One region of the Streptosporangium sp. NPDC049248 genome, then DNA from elsewhere that is predicted to be linked to it. Evidence: predicted binding sites of a transcription regulator. Region 1 holds the regulator's gene; each other region holds the start of a gene.
What was found. Region 1 encodes HrcA, which represses chaperone genes, less so after heat shock. Its sites were predicted from a motif close to TTGGCACTCTCNNNNNGAGAGTGCCAA; they were not measured.

Region 1 (10,048 bases):
CGAGCGGTCCGCCGTCATCGAGGCGCTCCGCGGGCTGCCCGCGCGCCAGCGGGAGGCCCTGGTCCTGCGCTACTACGGAGACCTGTCCGAGGCGCAGATCGCCCACGCGATGGGCATCAGCAAAGGCGCGGTCAAGAGCCACACCGCTCGCGGCATGGCCGCCCTACGAACCTCACTGGAGCAACTGTCATGACCGACTCCCCGGATGAGTACGGCGAGCTGCTCCGCCGTGCGCTCAGCGCGGAGGCGAACTCGGTCGTTCCCTCCCCCGACGGGCTGGAGATAATTCGTGCCCGCATCGAGCGACGCGGGTTCCGCTGGCTGACGTGGTGGCGGACCGGGGCCTCCGTCGCCGGTGCGCTCCTGGTCGCGGCGACCATCGTCATGGTGGTCCCCCAGTTCCGCGAACAGGTGATCCCCCAGGTGAGCACCGGCACGGTCAACTTCACCGAGTCCACTCCCCCTCCGGACGGATCAGCCACCTCAAGGCCCCCGGCTCCGCCCCAGCCGTCGTCCGGCCCCGCCCAGCTCCCCGCCGTCGGCAGGTCGGAGGCGGGCAGCCCCACGCTCCCGCCGACGCCCACGCCGTCCAGGAGCACCACGCCCAGCACGAGGCCGACCTCCAGGGCGACCCCGGCACCGTCGACTCACAGGCCGACGCCGACGCCCACCTGCCCCACCCCCCTCGACGACCCGCCGGTCGACCCCAGCGGGATCTCCAAGCAGTGCGAGGAGGCCGAGGCGACCCCCACGCCGACGAAGACGAGACCGTCGGCTCCCTCGGAGAGCCCGTGCTCGGCCGACGAGTGCGGGCCGTCGGATGACGCGTCGCCCCCGATGCCGACGGAGGCGAGCATCCCCGCGCCGACCCCGGTCAGCGGCTAGACCCTCCTGTCCGGCCGACCCCGGCGTGCCGAGGATCGGCCGGACGGCCCCTCCCGAAGAGGAGGAGCCGCGACGTGCCGGCGCCGGCCCGGCAGACGGAGGGCACAGGGCTCAGGGCCGCCGGCCAGGGGTCACCAGCGGCCGCTGCGTGTCTGGAGCACCGCCGCCGCGACGACCCCGGCCGTCGAGGTGCGCAGCACCGTCGGCCCGAGCAGCGCCGGTACCGCCTTGGCCTCGCGGAAAACGGCGATCTCCTCCTGCGACACCCCGCCCTCCGGGCCGACCACCACGACGATGTCGCCGCCCGCCGGGAGCGGCAGACCGGACAACGGGGAGGCGGCCTCCTCGTGCAGCACGACGCCGAGCGCCGCCGCCGACAGCAGGGCGGCGACCCCGGCGGTGGACGCGAGCCCGGTCACCTCGGGCAGGCGGAAGCGACGTGACTGCTTGCCCGCCTCACGCGCCGTGGAGCGCCAGCGGGCCAGCGCCTTGGCCGCCCGCTCGCCCTTCCACTGGGTGACACACCTGGCCGCGGCCCAGGGAACGATCACGTCCACCCCCGCCTCGGTCATCATCTCCACGGCCAGCTCGCCCCGGTCGCCCTTGGGCAGCCCCTGGACCACGACCAGACGCGGAGACGGCACGGGCACCTCGTGACGGCGCAGTACCTGGACCCGGAGCGAATCCCTGCCCGCCTCGATCACCACGCACTCGGCGACGGAGCCCGCCCCGTCCGTCAGGTCGAGCCGCTCCCCGGCCCGCAGCCGCCGTACGGCCGCCGCGTGGCGCCCTTCGGGGCCGCCGAAGACGAACTCCGGCCTGGCCAGGTCGGCGGGTTCGGCCAGGAAGACCGGAACGGTCATGAGCCGTCGGAGCGGGCCGCCCCGGAACGGCCCCTGCCGCCGCGACGTGCGCGGGGACGGTCCGGGTCAGCGGCCATTGAAGGCGTCCCGCAGCCGGGAGAAGAAACTCTGCTGCCCGGGGGCGAACTTGCCGGGCGGGCGCTCCTCGCCGCGGAGCTTGGCGAGCTCCCTCAGCAGCTCCTCCTGTGTCGCGTCGAGACGGGAGGGGGTCTCCACGTTCACGTGGATCAGCAGATCGCCACGGCCGGTCTCGTTCAGACGCTGCACACCGCGGCCGTAGAGCGGGATCGTCTGCCCCGACTGCGTACCGGGACGGATGTCCAGCTCCTCGGCTCCGTCGAGCGTCTCCATGGTCAGGATGGTGCCGAGCGCGGCCGCGGTCATCGGGATCTGCACCGTGCAGTGCAGGTCGTCGCCGCGCCGCTCGAAGATCTCGTGGGGGCGCTCGACGATCTCCAGGAACAGGTCGCCGGGCGGGCCGCCGCCTGGACCGATCTCGCCCTCTCCGGCGAGCTGGATGTGAGTACCGTCCTCCACCCCGGCGGGGATGCGGACCTTGATGGTCCGCCGGGTACGGACCCTGCCGTCACCGGAGCACTCCTGGCAGGGGTTGCGGATGATCGACCCGAAGCCGCCACACTGCGGGCAGGGCCGTGAGGTCATGACCTGACCGAGGAAGGAGCGGGTGACCTGGGATACCTCACCCCGGCCATGACACATGTCACAGGTGTCGGGGTGGGTGCCTGCGGCGGCGCCCGACCCCGTGCAGACCTCGCAGACCACCGCGGTGTCGACGACCAGCTCGCGGGTCGTGCCGAAGCCCGACTCGCGCAGGTCGAGCTCGACCCGGATGGTGGCGTTGCGTCCGCGACGGGCACGCGAGCGGGGTCCACGCCCGCCGCCGCCACCGGCCGCGCCGAAGAAGGCGTCCATGATGTCGCTGAACGGGAAGCCGGCACCGAAGCCACCGGCCCCCGCGCCGCCCGAGGCGAACGGGTCGGCCCCCATGTCGTACATCTGCCGCTTGCTGGAGTCGGACAGGACCTCGTAGGCCTGTGTGATCTCCTTGAAGCGCTCCTGAGTCTCGGGGTCGGGGTTGACGTCAGGATGCAGTTCGCGCGCCAGACGTCGGTACGCCTTCTTGATCTCTTCCGCACTGGCGTCACGGCGCACCCCGAGGGTGCCGTAGTAGTCGCTCTTAGCCACTTTTCGTTGACCTCTTATGATGCAGCCAGGATCTGGCTGACGTAGCGTGCCACCGCGCGCACCGCGCCCATCGTGACCGGGTAGTCCATCCGCGTCGGGCCCAGCACACCTAGCCGGGCCAGTTGCTTGTCCCCAGAACCGTATCCGGCGGCGACGATCGACGTGCCCTGGAGTCCGGTGTAGGGGTTCTCCGAGCCGATCCGCACGGTCAGCGCCGACAGGTCGGAGGTCTCACCGAGCAGTCGCATGAGCACGACCTGCTCTTCCAGTGCCTCCAGCACATCGCGGAGCCCGACCGTGAAGTCGGCTCCCGCGAGGTTGGCGGCCCCGGCAAAAACGATCTTCTCATCGTGCCTGTCCACCAGGGACTCCAGCAGCACGGACAGGATCGTGGCCGCGAGCGGCCGATCCTCGGCGGGCAGCCGCTCCGGCAGGTCGGCGACCTTGTCGGGAACGCTGGTGAGCCCGCACCCGTCAAGGGAGGTGTTGAGCATCGCTCGCAGATGGGCCACCCGCTGCTCGTCCACGACGTCGGGCAGCTCGACCACACGCTGCTCCACCCGGCCGGTGTTGGTGATGAGCACGAACATCAGCCGGCGCTCGCTCAGCGGCACCAGCTCGACGTGCCGGACCGTCGAGTTGGTCAGTGTCGGATACTGCACCACGGCGACCTGCCGGGTGAGCTGGGCAAGCAGCCGCACCGTCCGCATGACGACGTCGTCGATGTCCACCGCACCCGCGAGAAAGCTCTCGATGGCCTTGCGCTCCGCGCTCGACAGGGGTTTCACCTGCGAGAGCCGATCAACGAAGAGCCGGTAGCCCTTGTCCGTGGGCACCCGACCGGCGCTGGTGTGAGGCTGGGCGATGTAGCCCTGCTCCTCCAGCACCGCCATGTCGTTACGGATCGTCGCCGGGGACACTCCCAGACTGTGCCGATCCGCGAGAGCCTTCGAACCCACCGGCTCGTTGGTGGACACGTAGTCCTCGACGATGGCGCGAAGCACGGCGAGCTTCCGGTCGTCGACCAACGTGGTCACCTCCCTGCCTGCGTTCAGATGGGAAACACGAGGTCTGGCACTCTGTGTTCCCGAGTGCCAAGTGTACGGCCCCCGTACGGAAGGCGCGATAAGCAAGAGGTGCGGATGATGACGCCAAGCCATTGGCAAGTCAACTGCTATCGCGTTTCAACCGGTTACCGCCACAATTCGTACATGTCCAATGATTTTGGTTCTTTTCCGGGCGACGCCTCCCGCGGCCCCGGTTACGGCTCCCCCCAGCAGCCGTATGGTCAGCAGCCCCACCAGAACGGTCCCTCCTACGGTTACGCACCTCCCGGCTACGGCGCCCCGCAGAGCCCGCCCCCCAGCGGGAAGATCAAGCCCGGTATCGGATGGATCGTCGGGGTGTGGCTGCTCGCCCTGGTCAGCATCATCGTCGGCATCGGCGGTTTCGCAGGTGGCGTGCTGGGCGCGGTCACCAGCGCGGCGCCGACGAAGACGTTCGCCCCCGGCGAAAACACGACGGTCACGCTCGACCCGGCCGACAAGCCCGCCATCTATGTCTCCACCAGTGGACCCACCAATTTCGAGTGCACGCTGACCGGCGGCACCGGCACGCCCAGCCTGCAGAAGCCGCTCGTCCAGCAGACCGTGTCGGGTTCCGACGGCGTCGTCTGGGAGATGGGCCTGCAGATCGGCGTGGAGCAGGCGGGCGACTACCAGGTCAACTGCACCGCCGACCCGGCGGAGGGCACCACGTTCGGCGTGGGCCGGGAACTCGCCGCCGGATCACTGGTCGGCGGGGTGATCGCCCTGTTCGCGGTGCCCGGCATCGGGATCCTGCTGGCCATCGTCGTGACGATCGTCGTACTGGTGAAGCGGAGCAACGCCCGCAAGCGCCGGGCCGCCGCCTCGGCGGGGCAGTGGGGAGCACCGGGGCCCTACGGCAGGTGACCGCGGCGTTTGCTAGCGTCCCACGTGATCCCTTGCGAGAGACGGTGGGCGGTCGGTGATGTACGAGCGTGACGTTCTGGCGGGAGACTGGCGGCGCCCCCGCAGAGGGGAGATCCCCCGGATTCCCGCCGAGCTCGACCTGGTCGTCGAGGACGCCGACGGCGGCTTCTGCGGTGCCGTGGTGGCCTGCGACAAGGAGGCCGTCACCCTGGAGGACCGCTTCGGCCGTCGGCGGGTATTCCCGCTGGAGCCCGCCGCGTTCCTCCTGGAGGGCAGGACGGTGACGCTCGTGCGCCCGGCCGCCGCGCCACGTGGCCCCAGGCGGAGCGCGTCGGGCTCCATCGCGGTGGAGGGCCTGCGGGCCCAGGTGGCCAGGGAGAGCCGGATATACGTCGAGGGTGTGCACGACGCCGCGCTCGTGGAGAAGGTCTGGGGCCACGACCTGAGGGTCGAGGGTGTGGTGGTGGAGTACCTGGAGGGGGTCGATCACCTGCCCGCCATCGTCGAGGAGTTCGGCCCGGGCCCCGGCCGCCGCCTGGGTGTGCTCGTCGACCACCTGGTCCCCGGTTCCAAGGAGAGCCGGATCGCCGCGCGGATCTCCTCTCCGCACGTGCTGATCGTCGGGCACCCGTTCGTGGACGTCTGGCAGGCGGTCAAGCCGCACACGCTCAAGATCTCCTCCTGGCCGTCGGTGCCGCGCGGCGTGCCCTGGAAGGAGGGCGTCATCGCCGCGCTGGGCTGGAAGACGGAACCCGGCGACGCGTGGCGCCGCATCCTCGGATCGGTCACGACATATGCCGACCTGGAGCCCGAGCTGCTCGGTCCGGTCGAAGAGCTGATCGACTTCGTCACGGTTCCCGGCGAGGATGGCTAGGCCGTCAACCCATCAGGAGGGGCCATGAGCGAGAACCTTGGGGATTCACCGGGCGAGGACCGGACGGAGCGCATCGGCGATCCTCCGCCCGGCCACACGACGCCCGGCTACACGACGCCCGGCTACACGACGCCCGGCCACACCATGCCCGGCCAGAGCGCCCCGCCGCCCGGCCAGGGCTACCGGCAGTCGGGCCAGGGCCATCCCACTCCCCCGTACGACCCGAGCGGTTACCGCTACCAGAGCGGCTACCAGGATGGTTACGCCCGGTACGGCGGGTACGGCCCGGTGGGGTACGGCTACCAGGCGCCGCCGGGGACCTACGGCCCGCGGCCCGGCAGCGACGACACCACCATGGCGATGCTCGCCCACCTGCTGGGTCTGCTGACCAGCTTCGTCGGCCCGCTGGTGCTCTACCTCGCCAAGAAGGACGAGTCACCCTACGTGCGGGACCAGGCCGCCGAGGCCCTCAACTTCCAGCTCACGGTGTTGATCGCCTACTTCGTCTGCATGATCCTGGCGTTGGTGCTCATCGGCTTCGTGCTGATGCTCCTCCTCTGGATCGGGTCGATCATCATGATGGTCATCGCCGCGGTGGCGGCCAACCGGGGGGAGAACCACCGCTATCCGATGAGCATCCGCTTCGTCAGCTGACCCGGGCCGGAACTCAGGTGAGGTCGCGGACCAGTGCGTCGGCCAGCAGGCGGCCGCGCAGGGTGAGCACAGCCCGGCCCGCCTTGAACGGTTCCGTCTCCAGCAGTCCGTCGGCCAGCGCGCGGGCGACCACCCGGGGGCGGTCGAGCTCCCCGAGCGGGAACCCCTGGGCGAGTCGCAGCTCCAGCATCAGCCGCTCCACCGCCCTGTCCCCGGACCCCAGCACCTCTCGCGCCTGGGCGGGCGAGGTGCCCGCGGCCAGTCGCCGGGCGTAGGCGGCGGGGTGCTTGACGTTCCACCAGCGGGTACCGCCGACGTGGCTGTGCGCCCCCGGACCGACGCCCCACCAGTCTCCGCCGGTCCAGTAGAGCAGGTTGTGCCGGCATCGCCCGGCCTCGGAGGTCGCCCAGTTGGACACCTCGTACCACTCGAACCCCGCCTCGGCCAGCATGGTGTCGGCGATCAGGTAACGGTCGGCGGCCACGTCGTCGTCGGGCATCGGGAGCTCGCCCCGCCTGATCCTGGCGGCCAGCTTCGTCCCGTCCTCGACGATCAGCGAGTACGCGGAGACATGGTCGGGTCCCGCCTCGATCGCCGCGGCCAGCGAAGCACGCCAGTCGTCGTCGCTCTCCCCTGGCGTGCTGTAGATCAGGTCAAGGTTGACGTGCTCGAACCCCGCCTGCCTCGCCTCCCGTACGGCCCGCGCCGGGCGTCCGGGAGTGTGGCGACGGTCCAGCACCGCGAGCACGTGCTCGCGGGCACTCTGCATCCCGAAGCTCATCCGGTTGAACCCGCCCTCGCGAAGCTCCGCCAGGTAGGTGGGGTCCACCGACTCGGGGTTGGCCTCGGTGGTCACCTCGGCGCCGGGAGCGAGCCCGAACTCCTCCTCGATCGCCCCCAGGATCCGTACCAGGTCTCCGGCCGGTAGCAGGGTCGGGGTGCCCCCGCCGAAGAACACGGTCTCGACCGGGAGGCGCGCGGCGCCGAGGTTGGCCCGCGCCCGCCGCACCTCGTCGACGGCGGTGTCCGCGTAGTCCCGCTGCGCGGCGCCGGGACCGAGTTCCGAGGCCGTGTAGGTGTTGAAATCGCAGTAACCGCACCGGGTCACGCAGAAGGGCACGTGGACGTAGAAGCCGAAGGGCCGCTCGCCGAGTCCGGCGAGCGCGCTCTCGGGGAGTTCGCCCGAGGCGGGTACGGGATCCCCGTCGGGAAGTGTGGATGGCACGCCCCAAGTCTGCCGCTCCCCATGCGATGCCCGGGACGTCGCCCCGGCTGTGGAAGGCCGGCCGCTCACCGGTCAAACCGCCGCGTACCGTTGACGGACAGATCGCACAGGTCTACGATCCGGGAAAACTTAAAGGAAAGTTTCCTATAAGTTACTATTCCGAGCAGTGGAGAAGCCCGTGCAGAGACTCCTCCGGAACATGATCGCGGCAGCCCTCGCCGCGGGTCTCGCGGCGGTGGCCTTACCGGCCCCGGCCCAGGCCCAGGCCCCCTCAGGGAACGGTGACCGCTTCAAGCGGGTCGCCTACTTCATCCAGTGGGGCGTCTACGGCCGCGACTACCACGTCAAGGACATGGAGAGCAGCGGCGCCGCCGCCAAGCTGACCCACATCAACTACGCCTTCGGCTTCGTCAACGCCGAGGGCGACTGCTACTCCGCCGACCCGTGGGCCGACTGGCAGCGCCCGGTGGCCGCCGAGCAGAGCGTGGACGGCGTCGGCGACGCCGAGGGCCAGGCGCTGAACGGCAACCTGAACCAGCTGAAGAAGCTCAAGGCCAAGCACCCCGGCCTCAAGACGTTGATCTCCCTGGGCGGCTGGACCGGCTCGAAATACTTCTCCGACGCGGTGCTGACCCCCTCCGGGCGCGCCAGACTGGCCTCCTCCTGCATCGACCTGTGGCTCAGGGGCAACCTGCCCGGCACCGCCCCCGGCACCGGAGCGGGCGTGTTCGACGGCATCGACCTCGACTGGGAGTGGCCGGGCTCCTCCGGCAACGAGGGCAACATCATCCGTCCCGAGGACAAGCGGAACTTCACCCTGTTCGTCGCCGAACTGCGCCGCCAGATGAACGAGTTCGACCGGCGCACCGAGCTGACCGCCTTCCTGCCCGCCGCCGCCGCGAAGATCGACGCGGGCTTCGAGGTCCGCGACGTCTTCAAGCAGCTCACCTTCGCCACGATCCAGGGCTATGACCTGCACGGCTCGTGGGAGAACGTCACCGGCCACAACGGCAACCTGTTCAACGACCGGCGCGACCCCAACCCGGTGAAGTACAGCGTGGACCAGACGGTCCGCGACTACCTGACGCGCGGCGCCCCGGCCAAGAAGATCGTGGTGGGCGTGCCCGCGTACGGTCAGGGCTGGACCGGCGTCACCGGGGGCAGGAACGGCCTGTACGGCACCGCCACCGGTCCCGCGCCGGGCACCTTCGCCGCCGGAAGCGAGGACTACAAGATCCTGGTGAACAAGCCGGGCAAGCGCTACCGCGACCTGCTGACCGGAACCGTGTGGCTCTACGACGGCAACGAGTTCTGGTCCTACGACGACCCGGCCACGCTGGCCCAGAAGGCGGCCTACATCCGCCTGAAGGGCCTCGGCGGCTCGATGATGTGGTCCATCGACCAGGACGACACCTCGGCGTCGCTCACCTCGGCGCTCTACAGGATCCTGCGCTGAGCGACCCTCTCATACCGGTCGGGGCCGCAGGATCTGGGTCATCTGCGGCCCCGCCCGCGCGTTCGTCCCCGGACGCCTAACCGCGCACGCGGCCCAGCACCCGCTCAGCGACCCTGTCCCACTCCTCGGGGTGCCCCGGATGGGCGAGCAGGCGGCGCAGCAGGTCTCTGTCACCGTGGTAGGCACGGAAGGACTCGGTGACCGTGACGCTGCCTTCGGGACGCGAGACGATCTCGACGGCGTCGCCCCGGCCCAGCTCGCCCGGCTCGACCACCCGCAGGTAGGCGCCGACCCGCCCGGCCCGGGTGAAGGTCTTGAGCCAGCCCGGCTCCCCGATCCAACCGCGGAACACCGAGCACGGCACCCTCGGGCCGGTCACCTCGGCCAGCACCGTGCCCATCCGCCAGCGCTCCCCGATCTTGGCCCCGTTGACGTCGAGCCCCACCGTCGTGAGGTTCTCCCCGAACATGCCGTCGCGCAGCTCCCGGCCCAGCTCGGCCCGCCACCAGTCGTAGTCCTCCCGCGCATAGGCGTAGAGCGCCTGATCGGAAGAGCCGTGGTGCTCCAGATCTGCCCTCTCGTCCCCGGCCAGACCGCTCTCCGAGGCCCTGACCCGGCCGTCCGCGGGGGTCTTGTCTATCGCGGTGCGCTTGAGACGACCGGCCCACTCCGCGTCGACGGCACGGCCCACGTTCACCGAGGCAATCTGCATGACCGGACGGTATCGGAGCCCTCAACCGGAAGGCGAACCGATATCCACCGATTCTTCCTACCCGGTGCCAAGCCTGGCCGGGCCCTCGACGTCCTCTACTTCTTGGACTTGTCCGCGGAGGACTCGGTGGACAGCGCGGCGACGAACGCCTCCTGGGGCACCTCGACGCGGCCGACCATCTTCATCCGCTTCTTGCCCTCCTTCTGCTTCTCCAGCAGCTT
Region 2 (10,048 bases), on a different contig from region 1:
GCTCGGCCTCGCCGACCGCCTGGGGTCCGTCTCGGTCGGCAAGCAGGCCGACCTGGTGGTGCTCACCGAGGAGCTGGAGGTCTCCGGCGTGATGCGCAGGGGCTCCTGGATCGTCGAACCTCGCTGAACCGATCACTGCCCGGCGGCGCGTGCGAAACGGCGAATGCCCGGCCGGTCGGCCGGGCATTCGCGCGAGAGCTCAGCCGGCCTGCGGGGCGACGACCACCTCGACCCGCTGGAACTCCTTGAGGTCGGAGTAGCCGGCGGTGGCCATCGTGCGCCTGAGCGCGCCCATCAGGTTCATCGAGCCGTCGGCCACCGAGGAGGGTCCGTGCAGGATCTGCTCCAGCGTGCCGATCGTGCCGAACTCGACCCGCTTGCCCCGGGGCAGCTCGGGGTGCTGCGCCTCCGACCCCCAGTGGAAGCCCCGGCCGGGGGCCTCGGCGGCCCTCGCCAGCGGCGAGCCGACCATGACCGCGTCCGCGCCCACCGCGATCGCCTTGGCGATGTCGCCGGAGGTGCCCATGCCGCCGTCGGCGATGACGTGGACGTAACGGCCACCGGACTCGTCCATGTAGTCACGGCGGGCGGCGGCCACGTCGGAGATCGCGGTGGCCATCGGCACCGCCACGCCCAGCACCGTGCGGGTGGTGTGCGAGGCGCCGCCGCCGAAGCCGACGAGCACCCCGGCCGCGCCGGTCCGCATCAGGTGGAGCGCCGCGGTGTAGGTGGCGCACCCCCCGACGACCACGGGGACGTCGAGCTCGTAGATGAACTGCTTGAGGTTGAGCGGCTCGGCCCTGCCCGAGACGTGCTCGGCGGAGACCGTGGTACCGCGGATCACGAAGATGTCCACGCCCGCGTCGATGACCGCCTTGTGGTACTGGACCGTGCGCTGCGGGGAGAGCCGGACCGCCGTGGCCACCCCGGCCGCGCGGATCTCCTCGATGCGGCGGCCGATCAGCTCTTCCTTGATCGGCGCGTTGTAGATCTCCTGCAGCCGCTTCGTGGCGGGCTCTCCCTTGAGCTCGGCCACCTCCTGCAGCAGCGGCATCGGGTCCTCGTACCGGGTCCACAGCCCTTCGAGGTCGAGCACGGCGAGACCGCCGAGCCTGCCGACCTCGATGGCGGTCTTCGGCGAGACCACGCTGTCCATCGGGCTCACCACGACGGGCAGCTCGAAGCGGTAGGCGTCGATCTGCCAGGCGATCGAGACCTCCTCCGGGTCGCGGGTACGACGGGACGGAACGATGCCGATATCGTCGAGCGCGTAGGCACGACGGCCGTTCTTGCCGCGGCCGATCTCCACCTGAGTCATATGTCTGTCTTTTCCGTTCCGTGGCGTGCGTGGCGCACGCCACGCTTTCACGCGTGCGCGCTGCGCGCCGCTCTAGCGACCGTGGTAGTTGGGTGCCTCGACCGTCATCTGGATGTCGTGCGGGTGGCTCTCCTTGAGGCCCGCCGACGTGATCGGCATCAGCTCGCACCGTACGTGCATCTCGGGGATCGTGCGGCATCCGGAGTACCACATGCCCTGGCGCAGGCCGCCGACGAGCTGGTGGGCCACCGCGGCGACCGGGCCACGGTAGGGGACCTGTCCCTCGATGCCCTCGGGGATGAACTTGTCCTCGGCGCCGACATCGGCCTGGGCGTAGCGGTCCTTGCTGAACGAGGCGCCGCCGCGCTCACGGTTGCGGACCGCACCGAGCGAGCCCATCCCCCGGTACGACTTGAACTGCTTGCCGTTAATGAAGATCAGTTCGCCCGGGGACTCCTCGCAGCCCGCCAGGAGCGATCCGAGCATGACCGAGTCGGCCCCGGCCGCGATGGCCTTGACGATGTCGCCCGAATACTGCAGGCCGCCGTCGCCGATCACCGGAACCCCCGCGGGGCCGGCGGCGAGGGACGCCTCGTGGATGGCCGTCACCTGCGGGGCGCCGACGCCGGCGACCACCCGGGTGGTGCAGATGGAGCCGGGCCCGACACCGACCTTGACCGCGTCGACCCCGGCGTCGACCAGCATCTGGGCACCCCCGCGGGTGGCGATGTTGCCGCCGATCACGTCGACCCTGCTGTTGGCCTTGATCTTGGCGATCATGTCGGCGAGGCCCTTGGAGTGGCCGTGCGCGACGTCCACCACGATCACGTCGACCCCGGCCTCGATCAGCGCGCTCGCCCGCTTGTCCGCGTCACCGCCGACGCCGACGGCCGCCCCCACGACGAGCCGGCCGTTGGCGTCCTTGGTCGAGAGCGGGTACTTCTCGCTCTTGGTGAAGTCCTTGACGGTGATCAGCCCGCGCAGCCGCCCCCCGGCGTCGACCAGCGGGAGCTTCTCGATCTTGTTCTTCCTGAGCAGGTCGAACGCGTCGTCGGTGGAGACCCCGACCGGCGCGGTGACCAGCGGCATCGGGGTCATGACCTCGCGCACCGGACGGCTGTGGTCGCTCTCGAAGCGCATGTCACGGTTGGTGACGATGCCGACGAGCACGCCGCTCGCGTCGGTCACCGGCACGCCGGAGATCCGGTAGGTGGCGCAGAGGCGCTCGACGTCGGCGAGCGTCTCGTCGGGGGAGCAGGTGATCGGGTTGGTGACCATCCCGGCCTCGGAGCGCTTGACGAGGTCGGCCTGCTGGGCCTGGTCCTCGATCGACAGGTTGCGGTGCAGGATGCCGATGCCGCCCTGGCGCGCCATCGCCACCGCCATGCGGGCCTCGGTCACCGTGTCCATCGCCGCGGAGATCAGCGGGATCCGCAGGGTGATGCCCCGCGACAGCCGCGTGGTGGTCTCGGCCTCCCCGGGTTGCAGGTCCGAATACGCGGGCACCAGCAGCACGTCGTCGAACGTGAGCCCCCGATCGGTGAACTTGGCCATCTGCAACCCTCCTGCCGCGGCGCTCTCATGAAGGGGAAAGGCGCCGACCCCCGGGTCACAGTTTAGAGTCTGGCGCCAAACCTGGTGGACCCGGGGGAAAAGCCGGAGGCCCGGATCTCCCGCAGAAGTCGCATACTGGAAGTAGCCGGGTTTCCAGTACGGGTCGGAGATCTTCAAGTTCCCGCGTCCAGGACCTCCCGGCCACAGCGGTCGCCTGCCCGTACCGCCCCGGACCGTCATACTCGTACCGGTTCGGGGCCTGTCTGTCACATCCAGGCCATAAGGTGGGATCGTGCTCGACGATGTCCCTCGCGACCCGTTCGCGGATGACCCCGACGACCCGGCGGCGGCGCTGGGCGATCCCGACGATCCCGAGCCGCTGACCACGGACGAGCGCGACGAGGCCATGACCGACCTCGCCGACGTGGAGGTTTTCCGCTCACTGCTGGAGCCCCAGGGGGTGCTCGGTCTGGTGCTCGACTGCCCCGAATGCGGGGAGCAGCACTACTTCGACTGGGAGTTGCTGCGCGGCAACCTGCGCCAGATGATCGAAAACGGCCAGCCCCAGGTGCACGAGCCCGCCTACCAGCCCAACCCCACCGACTATGTGAGCTGGGAGTACGCCCGGGGCTACGTGGACGGCGTGATCGACACCGAAGAACACCACTGACCCGCGTCGCCGGTCGCCCCGGCCCGCCCACCGCGCGCCGCGAACACGCCCGAGGTCAGCCGGACGGCGTGATCGACACCGAGGAACACCGCTGATCCACGTCGTCGATCAAGGCGGCCAGCAGGGCGATCGCGGTGTCCGACGTGGAGACGGGCGTCCTGCCCGAGAGCGCCTCCACGAGGGCGTCGGTCTCGGCCACGGCCGGATCCTCGTCCGGCCCATACCTTCGAGCCGGACGTCGCGGGTGAACCGTTGTCATGATCGTTCTCGCTCCGGGTCGTCGCGAGCCCCGTCCCGCGGTTCGGGCTTTCGCGCGTGGCCCCTGCTCGACGGCTCGGCGGTCAAGCTATCGACTCCAGCTCCGCCATCGCTCGTAGCCGGGCCAGCGCCCTGTGCTGGGCGACCCGGACCGCACCTGGTGACATACCGAGTACATTACCGGTCTCCTCGGCGGAAAGGCCCGACACCACTCGGAGCATGAGGAGCTCGCGCTGGTTGTCCGGCAGCCTGGACAACAGCCGGCGTGCGTGCTCGGCCTCGATGTAGCGCACCACGGTCTCCTCCGGCCCCGGCCCCTCGTCGGGCCCGTCAGGAAGGTCCTGGGTGGGCACGGCGGACCGTACGGAGCTGCGCAGCGCGTCGGCCACCTTGTGCGACGCGATGCCGAAGACGAAGGACGCGAACGGACGCCCCATGTCACGGTAACGGGGCAGCGCGGACAGCACCGCGATACATACTTCCTGGGCCACGTCGTCCGCGATGTGATACTGACCGGAGACCCGGCCCAGACGACCACGGCAATAACGGACGACCATCGGCCGCAGTTGCGCGATCAGAGATTCGATCGCGGTGCGATCCCCCTGAACGGCGAGGCTCGTCAGATCCTTGAGATCGTCTCTATGGACGACCCCTTCGGACCTCGTCGCAAGCCTCACCCCATTTTTGGCGTCGGCGACGCATCCCTCGGTCACGTTAGGCATGATGCCCGCCCTGATAGTGCCTGTCGTCATAGCAAACGGCTACGGATTGGTCACATTGAGGCGGAGATAACGGTGCGTAATCATACAGTGACTACAGCGGCTACGGTATGTACGAATATTTCATTCGATTGCCAAATACATCGACTATTCGGAGGAACCGCGTTTGCGCTTACCGGTGACACGCCATGACGCGCCGCGGGCACATTTGGTTTACCGCAAAACGCGAACGGCTCGCGCCTCCGGAGAGACGCGAGCCGTTCGGAACCGGTGAGATCAGTGACCGTGGCCGTGGCCGTGGCCCTGACCGGCGGCGGCCGGAGCCTCCTCCTCGGGCTTGTCCACCACGAGCGCCTCGGTCGTCAGCAGCATGCCGGCGATGGAGGCCGCGTTCTGGACGGCCGAGCGGGTGACCTTGACCGGGTCGATGACACCCTGGGCGATCAGGTCGCCGTACTCGCCGCTGGCGGCGTTGAGGCCGTGGCCGACGGGCAGGTCGGAGACCTTGGAGGTCACGACGTAGCCCTCGAGGCCGGCGTTCTCCGCGATCCAGCGGGCCGGCTCGACGAGCGCCTTGCGGACGATGGCGACACCGGTCGCCTCGTCGCCGGTCAGGCCCAGGTCGTCGAGGACCTTGGAGACGTGCACGAGCGCGGAGCCACCGCCGGAGACGATGCCCTCCTCGATCGCCGCGCGGGTCGCCGAGATGGCGTCCTCCAGGCGGTGCTTCTTCTCCTTCAGCTCCACCTCGGTGGCCGCGCCGACCTTCAGCACGCAGACGCCGCCGGAGAGCTTGGCGAGACGCTCCTGGAGCTTCTCGCGGTCCCAGTCGGAGTCGGACTGCTCGATGGCGAGCTTGATCTCCTTGACCCGGTCGGCGATCGCCGAGGCCTCGCCGGCACCGTCGACGACGGTGGTGGAGTCCTTGGTGATGACGACGCGCCGGGCGGTGCCCAGCACCTCCAGGCCGACGTGCTCCAGCTTGAGGCCGATCTCCTCGCTGACCACCTGACCACCGGTGAGGATGGCGATGTCCTGCAGCATGGCCTTGCGGCGGTCACCGAAGCCCGGCGCCTTGACGGCGACGGAGGTGAAGGTGCCACGGATCTTGTTCGTGACGAGCACCGCGAGGGCCTCGCCCTCGACGTCCTCGGCGATGACCAGCAGGGCCTTCTTCGTCTGCGCGATCTTCTCCAGCAGCGGCAGGAAGTCGGCGACAGAGGAGATCTTGTTCTGGGTGATCAGGATGTAGGGGTCCTCCAGGACCGCCTCCATGCGCTCCTGGTCGGTCACCATGTAGGGCGACAGGTAGCCCTTGTCGAACTGGAGGCCCTCGGTGAACTCGAGCTCCAGGCCCATGCTGTTGGACTCTTCGACGGTGATGACACCGTCCTTGCCCACCTTGTCGAACGCCTCGGCGATCAGCTCACCGATCTTGGCGTCCTGCGCGGAGATCGTCGCCACATTCGCGATCTCCTTCTTGTCCTCGACCGGGCGCGCCGACTCGATCAGCCTGTCGCTGACGGTCTTGGCCGCGACGTCGATGCCGCGCTTGAGGGAGAGCGGCTGGGCTCCGGCGGCCACGTTGCGCAGGCCCTCGCGGACCATGGCCTGGGCCAGGACGGTCGCGGTGGTGGTGCCGTCACCGGCGACGTCGTTGGTCTTGGTCGCCACTTCCTTGGCCAGCTGCGCGCCAAGGTTCTCGTACGGCGCCTCCAGCTCGACCTCGCGGGCGATGGTGACACCGTCGTTGGTGATGGTCGGCGCACCGAACTTCTTGTCGATGACGACATTGCGGCCACGCGGGCCCAGCGTCACCTTGACCGCGTCCGCGAGAGCGTTCACGCCGCGCTCGAGAGCTCGGCGTGCGTCCTCCTCGAACGACAGGATCTTCGGCATGACAGTCCTCTCTATAAGTACGTCGGCGCATCAAAGCCCCGGGCGCTCTCGCGACCCGGGGCTCGATACGTCATCTTTGTGAAGCGAGAACTACTTCTCGATGATGGCGAGCACGTCACGGGCGGAGAGCACGAGGTACTCCTCGCCGTTGTACTTCACCTCGGTGCCGCCGTACTTGCTGTAGAGGACCACGTCGCCCTCCTTGACGTCGAGCGGAATCCGCTTCTCGCCCTCGTCGTCCCAGTTGCCCGGACCCACCGCGAGGACCTTGCCCTCCTGCGGCTTCTCCTTGGCGGTGTCCGGGATGACCAGACCGGAAGCGGTGGTCTGCTCGGCCTCAAGCGGCTGGACCACAATGCGGTCGCCAAGCGGCTTAACGGGAACCTTGGTGGCGGTCGTCACGTCGGACCTCCCCTTCAGATTTGAATGATCTAGAAGAGGCGACCAGCGGTCTGCCGTCGCGGGTGTCAGACCTGCCTCGTCGCATGTATTTGGCACTCTCACCGGGAGAGTGCCAATACGGAACAGTATGCAAGGAGGGCTTGACAGTCAACACGGAGCGCCCGTCTGCGCTTCGGGCGAACGTCAAACCAGGTGGAAGCCCTTCGCGAAGCCCCACGGTGGAGGCGGTAGCGTCGGGTGGTGTGAATCTCGACGCATTCCGCGAACTCCTGACCCCGCGCGGCCAGGAGGCGCTGGGCGCGGCGGCCGAGACCATCGGCGACGACCCGGTGGCGGCGGTGACAAGGTTAAGAAAGATCTACGACGCGGACCTGACCTCGGCGGCGCTCACCCAGGCCGAACTCCGGCTGCGCGCGAGGGAGAAGTTCGGCGCCGACGCCGATCTCATGTACTTCACCCGGCCCGGCCTGGAGCAGGCCACCCGCCGCGAGGTGGCCGACCACCGGGCGCGGCGCGTCCCCGCGGGTTCCCGGGTCGCCGACGTCTGCTGCGGTATCGGCGGAGACCTCCTCGCCCTGGCCAGGGCCGGATGCGTCGTCGAGGCGGTCGACGCCGATCCGCTCACCGCCGCGATCGCGGCGGCCAACGCCGACGCCCTGGGCTTCGGCGACCGGGTCTCGGTCCGCGCCGCCGACGCCTCCGCCCTGGACCCGGCCGCCTTCGACGTCCTGTTCGCCGACCCCGCGCGCCGTACGGCGCGGGGCAGGACCTTCGACCCGATGGCCTACTCGCCCGCCTGGCCCGCCGTACTGGAGATGGTGGCCAGGGCCGGGGCCGCCTGCCTGAAGGTCGCCCCCGGGATCCCCTACGAGTTCGTCCCCGCCGGCGCGGAGGCCGAGTGGGTCTCCTACCGGGGCGACGTCAAGGAGGCCGTGATCTGGTGCGGCACGCTGGCGGGCGAGACGGCGCGCAGGGCCACGATCCTGCCGTCGGGCGTCACGATGACGCCCGACCCCACCCTCGGCGACCCCGGTACCGGCCCGGCGGGCCGGTACATCTACGAGCCTGACGGCGCGGCGATCCGCGCCCACCTGGTCGCCGAGATCGCCGCGTCGGTCGGCGGGCGCCTGCTCGACCCGCAGATCGCCTACATCACCGGCGACGTCGCGGCGCCGACGCCGTGGGCGTCACGGTACGAGGTCCACGAGACGCTGCCGTTCTCGCTCAAGCGGCTGCGGGCGGCGCTCCGCGAGCGCGGGGCCGGCAATGTGACGATCAAGAAACGTGGCTCCGCGGTGGACGTCGACCGTCTCAGGAAAGATCTCCGGCTGCCCGGGAGCGAATCCGCGACGGTCATTCTCACCCGAATAGGTGACAGGCCATTTGCTTTCATATGCAGCCCCAGCTGACCAGCCAAAATGGTTGATTATTCCAGCAAACAGACAATTCCTGTCTTTTAATCTCGCCCCCGGAAAACCTTGATCCAGAGGCTAAGGTTGCCGGGCGGGAGTTCTCTCTCGCCTTCGATTTCATCCCGTTCATCGGCAGAACCGACCCAATCCAACCGCGCGGCTGAGCGTCGGCGAGCGAAGGAGCTCTCGGTGGATCACTCTGACCACACCCTGCTCCAGACGGGCAGTCAGACCGCCATCTCCGACCGGATGCGCGAGCTCCTCGCCCGGGCGGCTCAGGACCACGTCTACGAGCAGCGGACCCAGGGCGCCGTGCTCGACGAGATCCGGCAGCGCCTGGAGGGCATGGAGTGGCTGCTGCGCGAGGTCAGGGAGCGTGAGATCGGCGGGCTGAACGGCACGCTCGAATCCGTCAACGGGCGCCTGGACGACATCGCCGCCCGCCCGCCCTCCTGGGCCGAGGGCCTGGCCCAGCACGTCGAGGCGGTCCGCGACCACGTCGACGCCGTCGGCGAGCGGGTCGAGTCCTTCGGCAGGCGGGTCGACGCCGTCCGCGACCGGGTCACCCCCCTCGGCGAGCTGCCGAGCCTGTGGACCGATCTGGGCACCGTGGGCGAGAGCGTGGACGAGGCGCTCACCCGCCTCCGGGCGATCTCCGACGGCACCCAGGGCATCGACGAGCAGGTGCGGCAGCTGGCCGAGCACCTCGGCCGACTCCAGGCCGACATGGGCATCGCGGCGCACCGGTTCGGCCGCCTGGACAGGGCGCTGGCCGACCTCTCCCAGCGTGCCGGGCGCATCGAGGCGGGGATGCTCAGCCTGTCCGCGAGCGTCCAGCAGGCGGTCGGCACGGCCGCCGACCGAGTGCTCGCCGCCGTCGAACAGGTCAACGGCAGGGTCGAGCGGGTGGGGGCCGGGGTCGATCTGGTGGTGCCCAGGATCGACGAGCGCGCCGCCGCCGTGGAGAGCCGCGTCGACCGGCTGACCGGCCATCGCATGGCGGCAGGCGGCCGTTTCGACACCCTCGACGAGCGTCTCGACGACATCGAGGGCCGCCTCACCGGCCGGATGGACGTCATCGACTCCCGCCTGTCCACCCTGGACGGCCGCGCGGAGAAGTCCGGCGAGCGTCTGGAGAGCCTGGACGAGCGCCTTGAGGCGCTGCCCTCCGTCCTCGGCGTCGGTACCGGCGTCAGCGCGCTCATCGGCGCCCAGACCGACGAGCAACGCGAGCGCTTCGACTCCCTGGACGAGCGCGTCATCCGGGCCGAGGCCGCGCTGACACCGCTGGCCGAGATGCTCCGCGCCCAGCCCGACCGCGACCAGCTCTCCGACGCCCTGAACGAGACCGTGGAGCCCGCGCACGCGGACCTCACCCGCCGGCTGGGCGCCCTGGAGGAGACCATGCTGGCCCTGGCCGAGGCACTGCTCCGCCCCACCAGGGACTGACCGGAGCGCCCCGGCCAGGATCCGCTCCTCGCCGATCCGGTACGGGTGCCGTCAGCCGGTCCGAGCGGCGTCGAGGGCCTGGTCCCCGGCCGGGTCCCGCACACCCGCCTCGCGGCACAGGTTGCCCCTGACCACGCCGAGCAGGGAGGTCAGCTCCTTCGTCTGCTCCTCCGTCAGCCCCCGGGTCATCCGGCGGTGCATCTCGGCGAGGACCCGGTCCACCTCGGGGCGGAGCGTGTGCCCCCTGGGGGTGATCTCGACGATGCTGATCCGCCGGTTGGCCGGGTCGGGCCTGCGGCTGACGAAGCCGCTGCGCTCCAGGCGCTGCAGGGTCTTGGTCATGGTGGACACGTCGATGCCGACGATC
Region 3 (10,048 bases), on a different contig from region 1:
ACGTGCGGGCCGCCATCGCGCTCACCGAGGCGTTCCTGCTGGGTCTGGGGCCGGATCAGGATCCGCTGGCGGAGGAGGTCGCGGCGCTGGTGGCGATGGTGGAGAGCGACGTGTCCGTGACCAGGGTCGACGAGCTGGCCGCCAGATCGGGGCGGTCGGTGCGCTCGCTGCAGCGGCTGTTCCGGGACCATGTCGGCATCGGCCCCAAGTGGGTGATCCGCCGCTTCCGGCTGCACGAGGCCGCGGAGCGGGTATACCGGGGCCTCGACCTCGCCACACTGGCCGCCGAGCTCGGCTACACCGACCAGGCCCATCTGACCCGCGACTTCACCGCCGCGGTCGGCATGCCACCCGCCGCCTACGCCCGGCTCAGCGGCCAGGCCCGATCCTGACGTCCGTCCCTCCGTTGGCGAGGCGACGGTGACAGATGAGAGCGGCGGCCGGCCACCGGGGACCGGCCGGCCATGAACGTTTCCGCGTCTCACCCGGCGGGCGCACACGAGTATCCGCCTCCCGGTACGAGCCGCCCTGCCGGGAGGCGGTCACCGCCGAGGAACGCGGCATCGCACCTGGCCGGAAGCGCGGCGAAGGCAGGTGAAAGGCACCGGACCGCTCATCGACCTCGCACCGACCGCCAGGTCGGCCGGGGTGACAACCAAAGACCAAGTGATCAGCAAGTGAGGAGCTCGATCATGATCCTTTTCGCGAAGCAGAAAGGATCATAATGAAGAGGACAGCGTTGCTGCTGAGCACGGTGGTGCTCAGCGGGCTGCTGGCCACCACCCCCTCGTACGCCGCCACATCCTCCGCCCCCGCGCTCAAGACCGCTGTGGCCCAGGTGAAGGCGAGTCCCGCCAAGCGGTCGGGCGCGTGTCCGACCACGGTGGGATTCTCCGCGGTGGTGGCGGCCAAGGGCAAGGGCATCGTCCGTTACAGGTGGGTACGCGGCGACGGCGGCAAGAGCGTCGTCAAGAGCCTCCGTGTCAACGGCTCGCGCAAGGTGGTCGTGCGGGACCGGCAGACCTTCGACCGCGACACCACCGGCTGGCAGGCCGTCGAGATCCTGGGCAAGAAGGGTCTGTCGGGCAAGGCGCGGTTCAGCGTCGCCTGTGACGGTCCCGCACAGGTGTGGGACGTCTCCCACCCGCTGCCCGCCCAGCCCGGACGGTCGCTGGAGTCGGCGGCGGACGTGGACGTCAGCCCGGCCACCTACAACGGCGTCTGCCCGGCGACGGTACGGTTCACCGCGACCATCCAGGTCTCGCGCACCCCGGCCACCGTCGACTACCGGTGGATCGACAGCATCACCGGCGAGGGACGGCCGGAGACGCTGTACTTCGCCGCCGGCGGGCCGCGCCTCCGCCAGGTCACGCTGCCGATGAGCGTGGGCAGCTCCGCCCGCGGGTGGAAGGCCGTCCGCATCCTCACCCCCGGCGGACACGACTCCGGCCGCGCCGACTACGCGGTGACCTGCAAGAGCGGCCCGGCGCCCACTCCGACGTCCACTCCGACGTCCACGCCGACGTCCACGCCGAGTTCCACGCCGAGTTCCACCCCGACGTCCACGCCCACGCAGCCTCCGGTGACGCCGGGACGGCAGATCGTGGAGCTCACCCCGGGCGACTACGCGGGCACCTGCGTGGAGCCTGTCGCGTACCGGGCCACCGGGCGGGTCACGCTCCCCGCCGGGGCCGCGCAGCAGGTCACGTACTGGTGGCTCGTGGACGGCGCCGCCTGGCAGAAGCAGGTGCTGGACTTCCCCGCCTCCGCCCAGGCCCGCTCCCAGGACGTCTCCGCCTCCTGGACCCTCGGTGCCGCCGGGGGCGGCCCGCACAAGGTCGGCCTCATGGTCGAGGGCGGCCCCGCCCAGCCTGACGAGCGCTCGTACACCTTCACCTGCGACGAGGGGCCCAACGACGCCAATGTGACCTTCCGCTACGTGCTCGTGCCGCACTACGCGGGCGACTGCGACCGTTCCTTCAGCATGCGCGTGGACGGGAGGTTCACGACGGACCGGGAGACCGAGGTCAGGTACCGTCTGGTGGCCGACGGCCAGCCGGGTCCGGTCAGGAGCGAGGTGCTCAAGCCCGGCGTCGCCCAAACGATCGGCGACTTCTGGAACAAATCCGCACAGAGCAGCGGAAGCGGCACCGTACGGCTTGAGGTGCTCAACCACAACAAGCCGTTCACCCAGCAGACCTACTCCTGGACCTGTGTGCCGAAGGACCCGACGCCTGGCACGGTCCGCATCGGCGCGTTGACCTCGGTGGCCTACTACGGCGACTGCGACGCCGCGCCGTACCCGACCGCGTGGGCGAACCTCCATGCGGCTCCGGACACGGAGATCAGCTACCGCTGGGTCATCGACGGGAAGCCGGATGACACCCGCACGCTCAAGGTCGGATCCAGCGGATTCCTCGGCCTCCAGTCCGCTCACTGGACCCGGAGTTCGAAGACCAGCGGAACGGTCGCCATCGAGGTACTGAACCACAACAAGCCGACCAAGCAGGCCACGTATCCGGTGAACTGCATCTGATCGGCATCATCTCGCCCGTGGCCTCCCTGCCGGGACAGGGAGGCCACGGGCTTTCACGTTCTCCAGGCGCCTTCGCCACTCTGATCCCCCGCGAAACAGGTGCCGGCGAACAGCCCCGGGAGCCTCCCGACCAAAAAGGCGCCCCGGCCGGCGGGCCGGGGCGCCTTGGTGAGACGATCTAGCGCTGGGCCTCGATCATCCAGTGGTGCTTCTCCAGGTCCTGAGTGATCTCGATCAGGAGGTCCTGGGTCACCAGGTCGGGCTTCTCGGTGGCGGCGATCCGCTCGCGCATCCGGCGGACGATGGATCCGAGAATGTCCGTCATGGCGGCGACGACCTTGCCGTCGTTGATGTAGCCCGCCTCCAGCTGCGGCACCTCGGTGTGGTTCGCGACCGTGGTGGACCGGCCGTCGGGGTTGCAGCCGACGGCCACCGCGCGCTCGGCGACGGTGTCCGCGTGCTTCCTGGCCGACGAGACGATCTTGTCGAGCTGCAGGTGGAGTGTGCGGAAGTTATGGCCGATCACGTTCCAGTGGGCCTGCTTGGTCAGGAGCGACAGGTCGAGCAGATCGACGAGCGCACCCTGGAGCACCTGGCCGACGACCTTCTTGTCTTCTGGCTTGAGTGGACTGGTGATCGAGGACATGAAATTTTCCCCCTATTTCGAGCTCGGTTTCCCGTTTGCTACGAAATGTCCGTACCCACCTATCCGCATCCCTATCCAGCTTCTTAAATTGACAGTGTCATGATGACAGTGTCACTATCGATACATGGAATGGACCATCGGTGAACTGGCCGAGCGGGCGTCCGCGGCTCTGACCCCCACCGCCCGGCTCAACGGGCGGGTCAGGGACGTGCCCAACGAGCGGCTCATCCGGTGGTACGCCACGATCGGCCTACTCGACCCCCCCTTGGCCCGGCGCGGCCGGGTGGCCCTGTACGGCAGGCGCCACCTGCTCCAGCTCATCGCGGTCAAGCGGCGCCAGGCCGACGGCCGGACCATCGCCGAGATCCAGGCCGAGCTGACCGGGGCCACCGACCAGACCCTGGAGTCGATCGCCCGCATCCCCGAGCGGTCGCCGGAGCACCCCGCCGAGACGGTCTCCCCCAGGGCGGCACGCCCGCGTTTCTGGGCCGAGCCGTCCTCGGCTCCGGCGGAGACCAGCCTCACCGCACCGCGGAAACCCGTGCCACCACCGAAACCCGCCCCCGCCGACACCCCGCCCCTTCCGGCGTCGTCCGGCGGGGCCACGCCTCCACCCGGCCGGGCAGAGCCCCGCCCCGCCCCGTCCGGTCAGACCACACCCGGCCAGACCACACCCGGCCAGACCGCGCACGGCCCGGCCCCGTCCCATCGGCCCGTGCCCCGGGCGGGCGTACCCGCAACGCCCCCGCCCCCTCCGGCGGCCCCCCGTCCGGCCGCGGAAACCCGGCCGCCCGCGGTGATCGTGCACGGCGTACGCCTGGCGGACGGCGTGACGCTGCTGCTCGACGGCGGCGGCAGCGGCGGACGCACCCCCTCGCCCGACGACCTCGCCGAGATAGCCGCCGCGTCGCGGGAGCTCCTGTCGCTCCTGCGCGAACGCGGCCTCACACCTCCGGAAGGAACGCAACCATGATTACCTCGATCGCAACACTGTCACCGGAGGAGTGCTCGCCCGTCCCGGACGCCGGGCTGGGGACGCTCACCACCGAACGCGGCAACCTGCCGCTGGAGAGCGTGGAGGTGACCGCCGCCGTGTCCGGCCTGATGGCCGACCTCGAGGTGGTCCAGGGCTTCCACAACCCGCACGACGTGGCACTGGAGGCGACGTACGTCTTCCCGCTGCCCGACCGCGCCGCCGTGACCGCCTTCAGGATGGAGGCCGACGGGCGGGTCATCGAGGGCGTGCTCAAGGAGCGCGGCCAGGCCAGGGCCGACTACGACCAGGCGATCGCCCAGGGCAGGCGGGCCGCGATCGCCGAGGAGGACCGCCCCGACGTCTTCACCATCAGGGTCGGCAACATCGTGCCCGGCGAGCGGGTCACCGTCCATCTCACGCTGAACCAGCCGCTCCCGTACGAGGACGGCGCGGCCACCTTCCGCTTCCCGCTGGTCGTCGCCCCCCGCTACATCCCCGGCACGCCGCTGGACGGCGAGCGGGCGGGCGACGGGTGGACCCCGGACACCGACGCGGTCCCCGACGCCTCCCGGATCACCCCGCCGGTGCTGCTGCCCGGCTTCCCCAACCCGGTACGGCTCTCGCTGGCCGTCTCCGTCGACCCGGCGGGGCTGGAGTTGCGCGAGATCCGCTCCAGCCTGCACGCGGTTCTCCAGGAGGGCGGCACGATCCGCCTCCAGCCGGGCGAGCGGCTGGACCGCGACTTCATCCTGCGTCTGGCCTTCAACGCCTCCACCTCCCTGGCGGTGGTCCCCGACGACGAGAACGGCGAGGGCACGTTCACGCTGACCGTCGTCCCCGAGGCGGCACCCGCCGGAGCGAGGGCCAAGGACGTGGTGCTGGTGCTCGACCGCTCGGGCAGCATGACCGGCTGGAAGATGGTGGCCGCCCGGCGCGCCGCCGCCCGCATCGTCGACACGCTCACCTCGCGCGACCGGTTCGCGGTGCTCTCCTTCGACACCGTCGTGGAGCGGCCGGACGGGCTCGGCGAGGGGCTCTGTGCGGCGTCCGACCGCAACCGCTACCGGGCCGTGGAACATCTGGCCAGGCTGGAGGCGCGCGGCGGCACCGAGATGCTGGCCCCGCTTGAGCAGGCCGCCGCGCTGCTCGCCGACTCCGCCAGGGACCGGGTGCTGGTGCTGGTCACCGACGGGCAGGTGGGCAACGAGGACCAGATCCTGAAGCGGACCGGATCCCGGCTGGCCGGTGTGCGGGTGCACACGGTCGGCATCGACAGGGCGGTCAACGCCGGGTTCCTGGGCAGGCTCGCCGGGCTGGGCGGGGGCCGGTGCGAGCTGGTCGAGTCCGAGGACCGGCTTGACGAGGCGATGGAGCACATCCACCGCAGGATCGGCGCTCCCCTGGTCACCGACCTGGCCCTGCACTCCGACGGGCTCGACCTGATCACCGAGACGGTCGGCCACGTCGGCTCGATCTACTCCGGCGTCCCGCTCACCGTCCTCGGCCGCTACCGTGGCGCCGCCACCGGGGCGCTGACCGTACGGGGCCGGGACGCCGCGGGCCTGCCGTGGGAGCGGCGGGTCGCCTCGGCGACGGTGGACAACCCGGCGGTACGGGCGATCTGGGCTCGGGGGCGGCTGCGGACCCTGGAGGACCGCTACGCGATCGGCGACCGGTCGCTGGAGGCCGAGATCGTGGAGACCTCGCTCAGGTACGGGGTGCTCTGCCGCTTCACCGCCTTCGTCGCGGTCGACACGCAGGTGGTCGCCGAAGGCGGTCCCGGGCACCGGGTGATCCAGCCGGTGGAGCCGCCCAGCGGCTGGGAGAACCCCGTCGCCGCCGCGCCGATGATGCTGACCTCGATGGCCGCCCCGAGCGCGATGCCGAAACCGCCCATGGGGCCGCCCGGGATGGCCGCTCCCGGTTCCATGCCGAAGTTCGCGGCGAGCGCGATCGGCGGCGGCCTGCCGCAGGAGGCGGCGGCCGGCGGCTTCGACGACCGCGCCCGGATGCTGCCCCGTCCGGTGCCGGCCCCCGAGCCGCAGGGCAGGCCGCAGGAGCCGCCGCGGGAGCTGCTCGCCGAGGAGCTGAAGCGGCTGCGCGCCGCGGCGTCCCTGCCCGCCGCCGAACGGCTGTGCGTGCTGGAGGACCTGGGCAGCCGCCTCGCGGCCCTGGTGATCTACCTCGGCGGCCACGCGGAGCTGGCGGCCCTGGCCGAGGAGCTGCGGGCCGGCGGGGACGTGGACGCCCTGTGGCAGCGGGCCGTGGAGGTTCTGGAGGCCCTGGTGGGCACCGGCGGACGCCGTCCGTTCTGGAAGCGATGACCTCTTCCGGGCCCGGACGGACCACCGGACGGGCCGGGCCCGGAGAAGGTGTCCGCTGAACTCCGTCGCCCGTGGCGTTCTCCGGCGCAGGACACCGGAGGTCCGCGATTCCCGGCACCACGGGCATGGTTCGGCGGGGCCGGTACGGGACAGCGGGCTTCCCGGCCTCGCGGCTCCACATAAAGTAGCGGAATGGTGATTCTGGACGGCGGCCTGGCCACCCATTTGGAGGAGCTGGGCGCGGACCTGCGAGACGACCTGTGGTCGGCGAAGCTCCTGCTGGAGAACCCCTCCGTGATCCGGCAGGCGCATCTCGACTACTTCACCGCCGGTGCCGAGGTGGCGATAACGGCGAGTTATCAGGCGAGCATACCGGCGTTTCTGCGGCGGGGACTGAGCGCCGCCGAGGCCGAGGACCTGATCCTGCTCTCCGTGCACCTCGCCGCCCAGGCCAGGGACACCCACGGCTCGGGCACCGTGGCCGCCAGCGTCGGACCGTACGGCGCCTACCTGGCCAACGGCGCCGAGTACACCGGAAAGTACGACCTCGACGAGGACGGCCTGACCGACTGGCACCGCGACCGCTGGCACATCCTGGCCGACAGCGAGGCCGACCTGCTGGCCTGCGAGACCATCCCCTCCTACCCCGAGGCGAGGGCGCTCCGGCGGCTGCTGGCCGAGACGCCGGGGATGCGGGCGTGGGTGAGCTTCTCCTGCCGCGACGGCGAGCACATCAACGACGGCACCCCGCTGCGGACCGCGGCCCGCCTGTTCGCCGGCAACCCCCAGGTGATCGCGATCGGCGTCAACTGCACGGCACCGCGCCACGTGCTCAACCTGATCTCCCAGATCAAGGGCAAGCCCACCATGGCCTACCCCAACTCCGGCGAGGTCTGGGACTCGGCGAACCACCGCTGGCTCGGGCTGGCCGACCCGGTGGAGTTCGGCGAGGCGGCGGCCGGGTGGAACGCGGCGGGCTCCGCCTTCGTCGGCGGCTGCTGCCGCACCACGCCGGAACACATCCGCCAGATCCGCGCCCACCTGGCCTGATCAGGCGAGGTCCCGCCGTCACCTCGCCGGCGGGACCTCGGCGACCGGGTCGGGGCCGCAGCGCCGCCGCAGCGCTCCAGGTGCCGGGTCGCGACCAGGCTTAAAAACGTTTCAGCAGTGACGAACAGGCCGAGCGGCAGGTCGGGCACCATCGATGCCGCCTCAACGCCCCAGGCGGGATCGCCGGATTGATACGTTCTCGCCGGCCGGAACCCCGCACTACCCCCGGGCACCGCGACGGCCTACGGTAGTGATCGGCCGGCGCCCAGGACGCCGGAGCGCGTTCCGCCCCCAGGAGGTCTCTTGTTCGTCGACATGCCCCTCGACCAGCTCAGGGAGTACCGGCCCGAGCGCCGGGAACCCGACGGGTTCGACGCCTTCTGGGCGAGGACGCTTGCCGAGACCCGCGAGCACGACCTGAACGCCGTCTTCACCGAGGTGGAGACGGACCTGGCCCTGGTCCGCTGCTTCGACGTCGGTTACGCGGGCTTCGGCGGCCAGGAGATCAAGGGCTGGCTGCTGCTGCCCGCCGCGGCCGAGGAGCCGCTGCCGTGTGTGGTGCAGTACATCGGCTACAACGGCGGCCGGGGGCTGCCGCACGACTGGCTCACCTGGCCTGCGGCCGGATGGGCGGTCCTCGTCATGGACTCCCGCGGGCAGGGCGGCGGCTGGCGGCCCGGTGACACGCCCGATCCGGTGGGAGGCACCGGAGCGCAGAGCAGCGGCAAGCTCACCCAGGGCGTGTCCGACCCCGACGACTACTACTTCCGGCGCCTCTACACCGACGGGGTCAGGGCGGTCGAGGCCGCCCGCGCGCACCCGCTGGTGGACGCCTCGCGCATCGTCGTCTCCGGCGGCAGCCAGGGCGGCGGCCTCGCGATGGCGGTGAGCGCGCTGGTACCCGGCCTGCTGTTCGCCTTCATCGACGTGCCGTTCATGTCGCACATCCGCCGCGCCGCCGAGATCACCGACGAGGACCCCTACGCCGAGCTCGGCCGGTTCCTCAAGTCCAACCGCCGCCGGGTCGACCAGGTCTTCGCCACCCTCGACCACTTCGACGGCATGAACTTCGCCGCCCGCAACACCACGCCCGCGCTCTTCTCCGTCGGCCTGCGCGACGGCATCACCCCCGCCTCCACGGTCTTCGCCGCCTACAACCACTACGCCGGTGACAAGGACATCCGGGTGTGGGCCTTCAACGGCCACGAGGGGGGCGAGTCCGACCAGATCGCCGAGCAGCTCAGCGTCGCCAGGAAACTGCTGACAGGCTGACCGGCCGGATATGCTTGTCGAAACGTTTTAGTTAAAAGCCAGAGGTGAGCTGTAAACGGTGACTTCGCTGGCGCTCGTACGGTTGTTACGTTTTAATCAGTGCACATGAGTTCGGTGAGCATCAAGGAAGTGGCCGCGCGGGCCGGAGTCTCCCCGGGAACGGTCTCCAACGTGCTCAACCGCCCGGAGAAGGTCGCCGAGTCCACCCGCTCCCGGGTCGAGAAGGCCATTCGCGAGCTGGGGTTCGTCCGGCACGGCTCCGCCTCCAGCCTGCGGGCCGGGCACAGCCGCACCGTCGGCCTCTCGGTCATCGACATCGGCAACCCCTTCTTCACGGATGTGGCCGCCGGGGTCGAGGAGGTGGCCAGCGAGCGCGGGTACGCGGTGATCCTGGGCAACTCCTCGGGCGACAGGCTCAAGGAGGAGCGCAATCTCCTGGTCTTCGCCGAGCAGCGGGTCCGCGGAGTGCTCATCACCCCCGCCGGGGGGGACCTGGCCAAGCTCGACCAGCTCAGGGGGCGCGGCATCAACGTGGTCCTGGTGGATCACCCCGCCGAGCGCGCCGACCAGTGCTCGGTGGCGGTCAACGACATCACCGGCGGCTCCCTCGCGGTCTCCCACCTGCTGGCCGCCGGGGCCGGCCGGATCGCCTACGTCACCGGCCCCCTCACCATCCGCCAGTGCGCCGACCGCCTGACCGGGGCCGAGCGGGCGCTGTCCGCGGCGGGCCGCGACCCCGGGCAGGTGCTGGAGGAGGTCGCGATGAGCGCGATGAACGCCAGGTCCGGTCAGCAGGCCGCGGAGAAGCTCGTCGCCGAGGGGCGGCTGCCGGACGCCGTGTTCTGCGCGAACGACCTGCTGGCCCTCGGCGTGCTGCGGGGGCTGCTCCACGCGGGCGTGCGGGTCCCCCAGGACGTCCTGCTCATCGGTTACGACGACATCGACTTCGCCTCGGCGTCCGCGGTCTCGCTCAGCTCGATCCGGCAGCCGACCCACCGGCTCGGCAGGGTGGCCACCGAACTGCTGCTCGACGAGTGCGACAACCCGGAGTCCCACGCCCACCGGCAGGTCATGTTCCAGCCCGAACTGGTCGTCCGCGAGTCGACCCGCTGATCTCCGCCGGCCGCCCGTGCGGAGACCCGGGACGTTCAGGTGCGCTCGCGTGCCCGAACGACGGCCTCCTTGGCGGCGCGGGCGGCCTCGGCCTTGGCACTCGCGGCATACCTGTCGACGTACTCCTGGCC

Region 2: groES (co-chaperone GroES) is a predicted target of HrcA. The motif match lies at 6,910-6,936, and genes of this name have one in related genera.
Region 3: AB0K21_RS31900 (DNA starvation/stationary phase protection protein) is a predicted target of HrcA. The motif match lies at 3,271-3,297, and genes of this name have one in related genera.

Annotation. Positions count from the first base shown of each region.
Region 1 is NZ_JBFAQY010000004.1:260,567-270,614, forward strand. Features, by position in the region: gene AB0K21_RS10430 (SigE family RNA polymerase sigma factor) at 1-193, shown strand, start outside; gene AB0K21_RS10435 (hypothetical protein) at 190-885, shown strand; gene AB0K21_RS10440 (16S rRNA (uracil(1498)-N(3))-methyltransferase) at 1,017-1,748, opposite strand; gene dnaJ (molecular chaperone DnaJ) at 1,815-2,954, opposite strand; gene hrcA (heat-inducible transcriptional repressor HrcA) at 2,969-3,982, opposite strand; gene AB0K21_RS10455 (hypothetical protein) at 4,166-4,906, shown strand; gene AB0K21_RS10460 (DUF3097 domain-containing protein) at 4,965-5,780, shown strand; gene AB0K21_RS10465 (DUF4870 domain-containing protein) at 5,805-6,434, shown strand; gene hemW (radical SAM family heme chaperone HemW) at 6,448-7,659, opposite strand; gene AB0K21_RS10475 (glycoside hydrolase family 18 protein) at 7,838-9,115, shown strand; gene AB0K21_RS10480 (MOSC domain-containing protein) at 9,192-9,827, opposite strand; gene lepA (translation elongation factor 4) at 9,923-10,048, opposite strand, start outside.
Region 2 is NZ_JBFAQY010000001.1:295,644-305,691, reverse strand. Features, by position in the region: gene nagA (N-acetylglucosamine-6-phosphate deacetylase) at 1-127, shown strand, start outside; gene AB0K21_RS01505 (GuaB3 family IMP dehydrogenase-related protein) at 200-1,318, opposite strand; gene guaB (IMP dehydrogenase) at 1,391-2,872, opposite strand; gene AB0K21_RS01495 (DUF5319 family protein) at 3,165-3,542, shown strand; gene AB0K21_RS01490 (hypothetical protein) at 3,598-3,741, opposite strand; gene AB0K21_RS01485 (sigma-70 family RNA polymerase sigma factor) at 3,884-4,522, opposite strand; gene groL (chaperonin GroEL) at 4,796-6,418, opposite strand; gene groES (co-chaperone GroES) at 6,509-6,820, opposite strand; gene AB0K21_RS01470 (class I SAM-dependent methyltransferase) at 7,063-8,229, shown strand; gene AB0K21_RS01465 (hypothetical protein) at 8,422-9,681, shown strand; gene AB0K21_RS01460 (MarR family transcriptional regulator) at 9,733-10,048, opposite strand, start outside.
Region 3 is NZ_JBFAQY010000022.1:152,515-162,562, reverse strand. Features, by position in the region: gene AB0K21_RS31910 (helix-turn-helix domain-containing protein) at 1-392, shown strand, start outside; gene AB0K21_RS31905 (hypothetical protein) at 725-2,536, shown strand; gene AB0K21_RS31900 (DNA starvation/stationary phase protection protein) at 2,715-3,182, opposite strand; gene AB0K21_RS31895 (MerR family transcriptional regulator) at 3,307-4,155, shown strand; gene AB0K21_RS31890 (VIT domain-containing protein) at 4,152-6,482, shown strand; gene mmuM (homocysteine S-methyltransferase) at 6,675-7,532, shown strand; gene AB0K21_RS31880 (acetylxylan esterase) at 7,836-8,804, shown strand; gene AB0K21_RS31875 (substrate-binding domain-containing protein) at 8,910-9,917, shown strand; gene AB0K21_RS31870 (lysophospholipid acyltransferase family protein) at 9,953-10,048, opposite strand, start outside.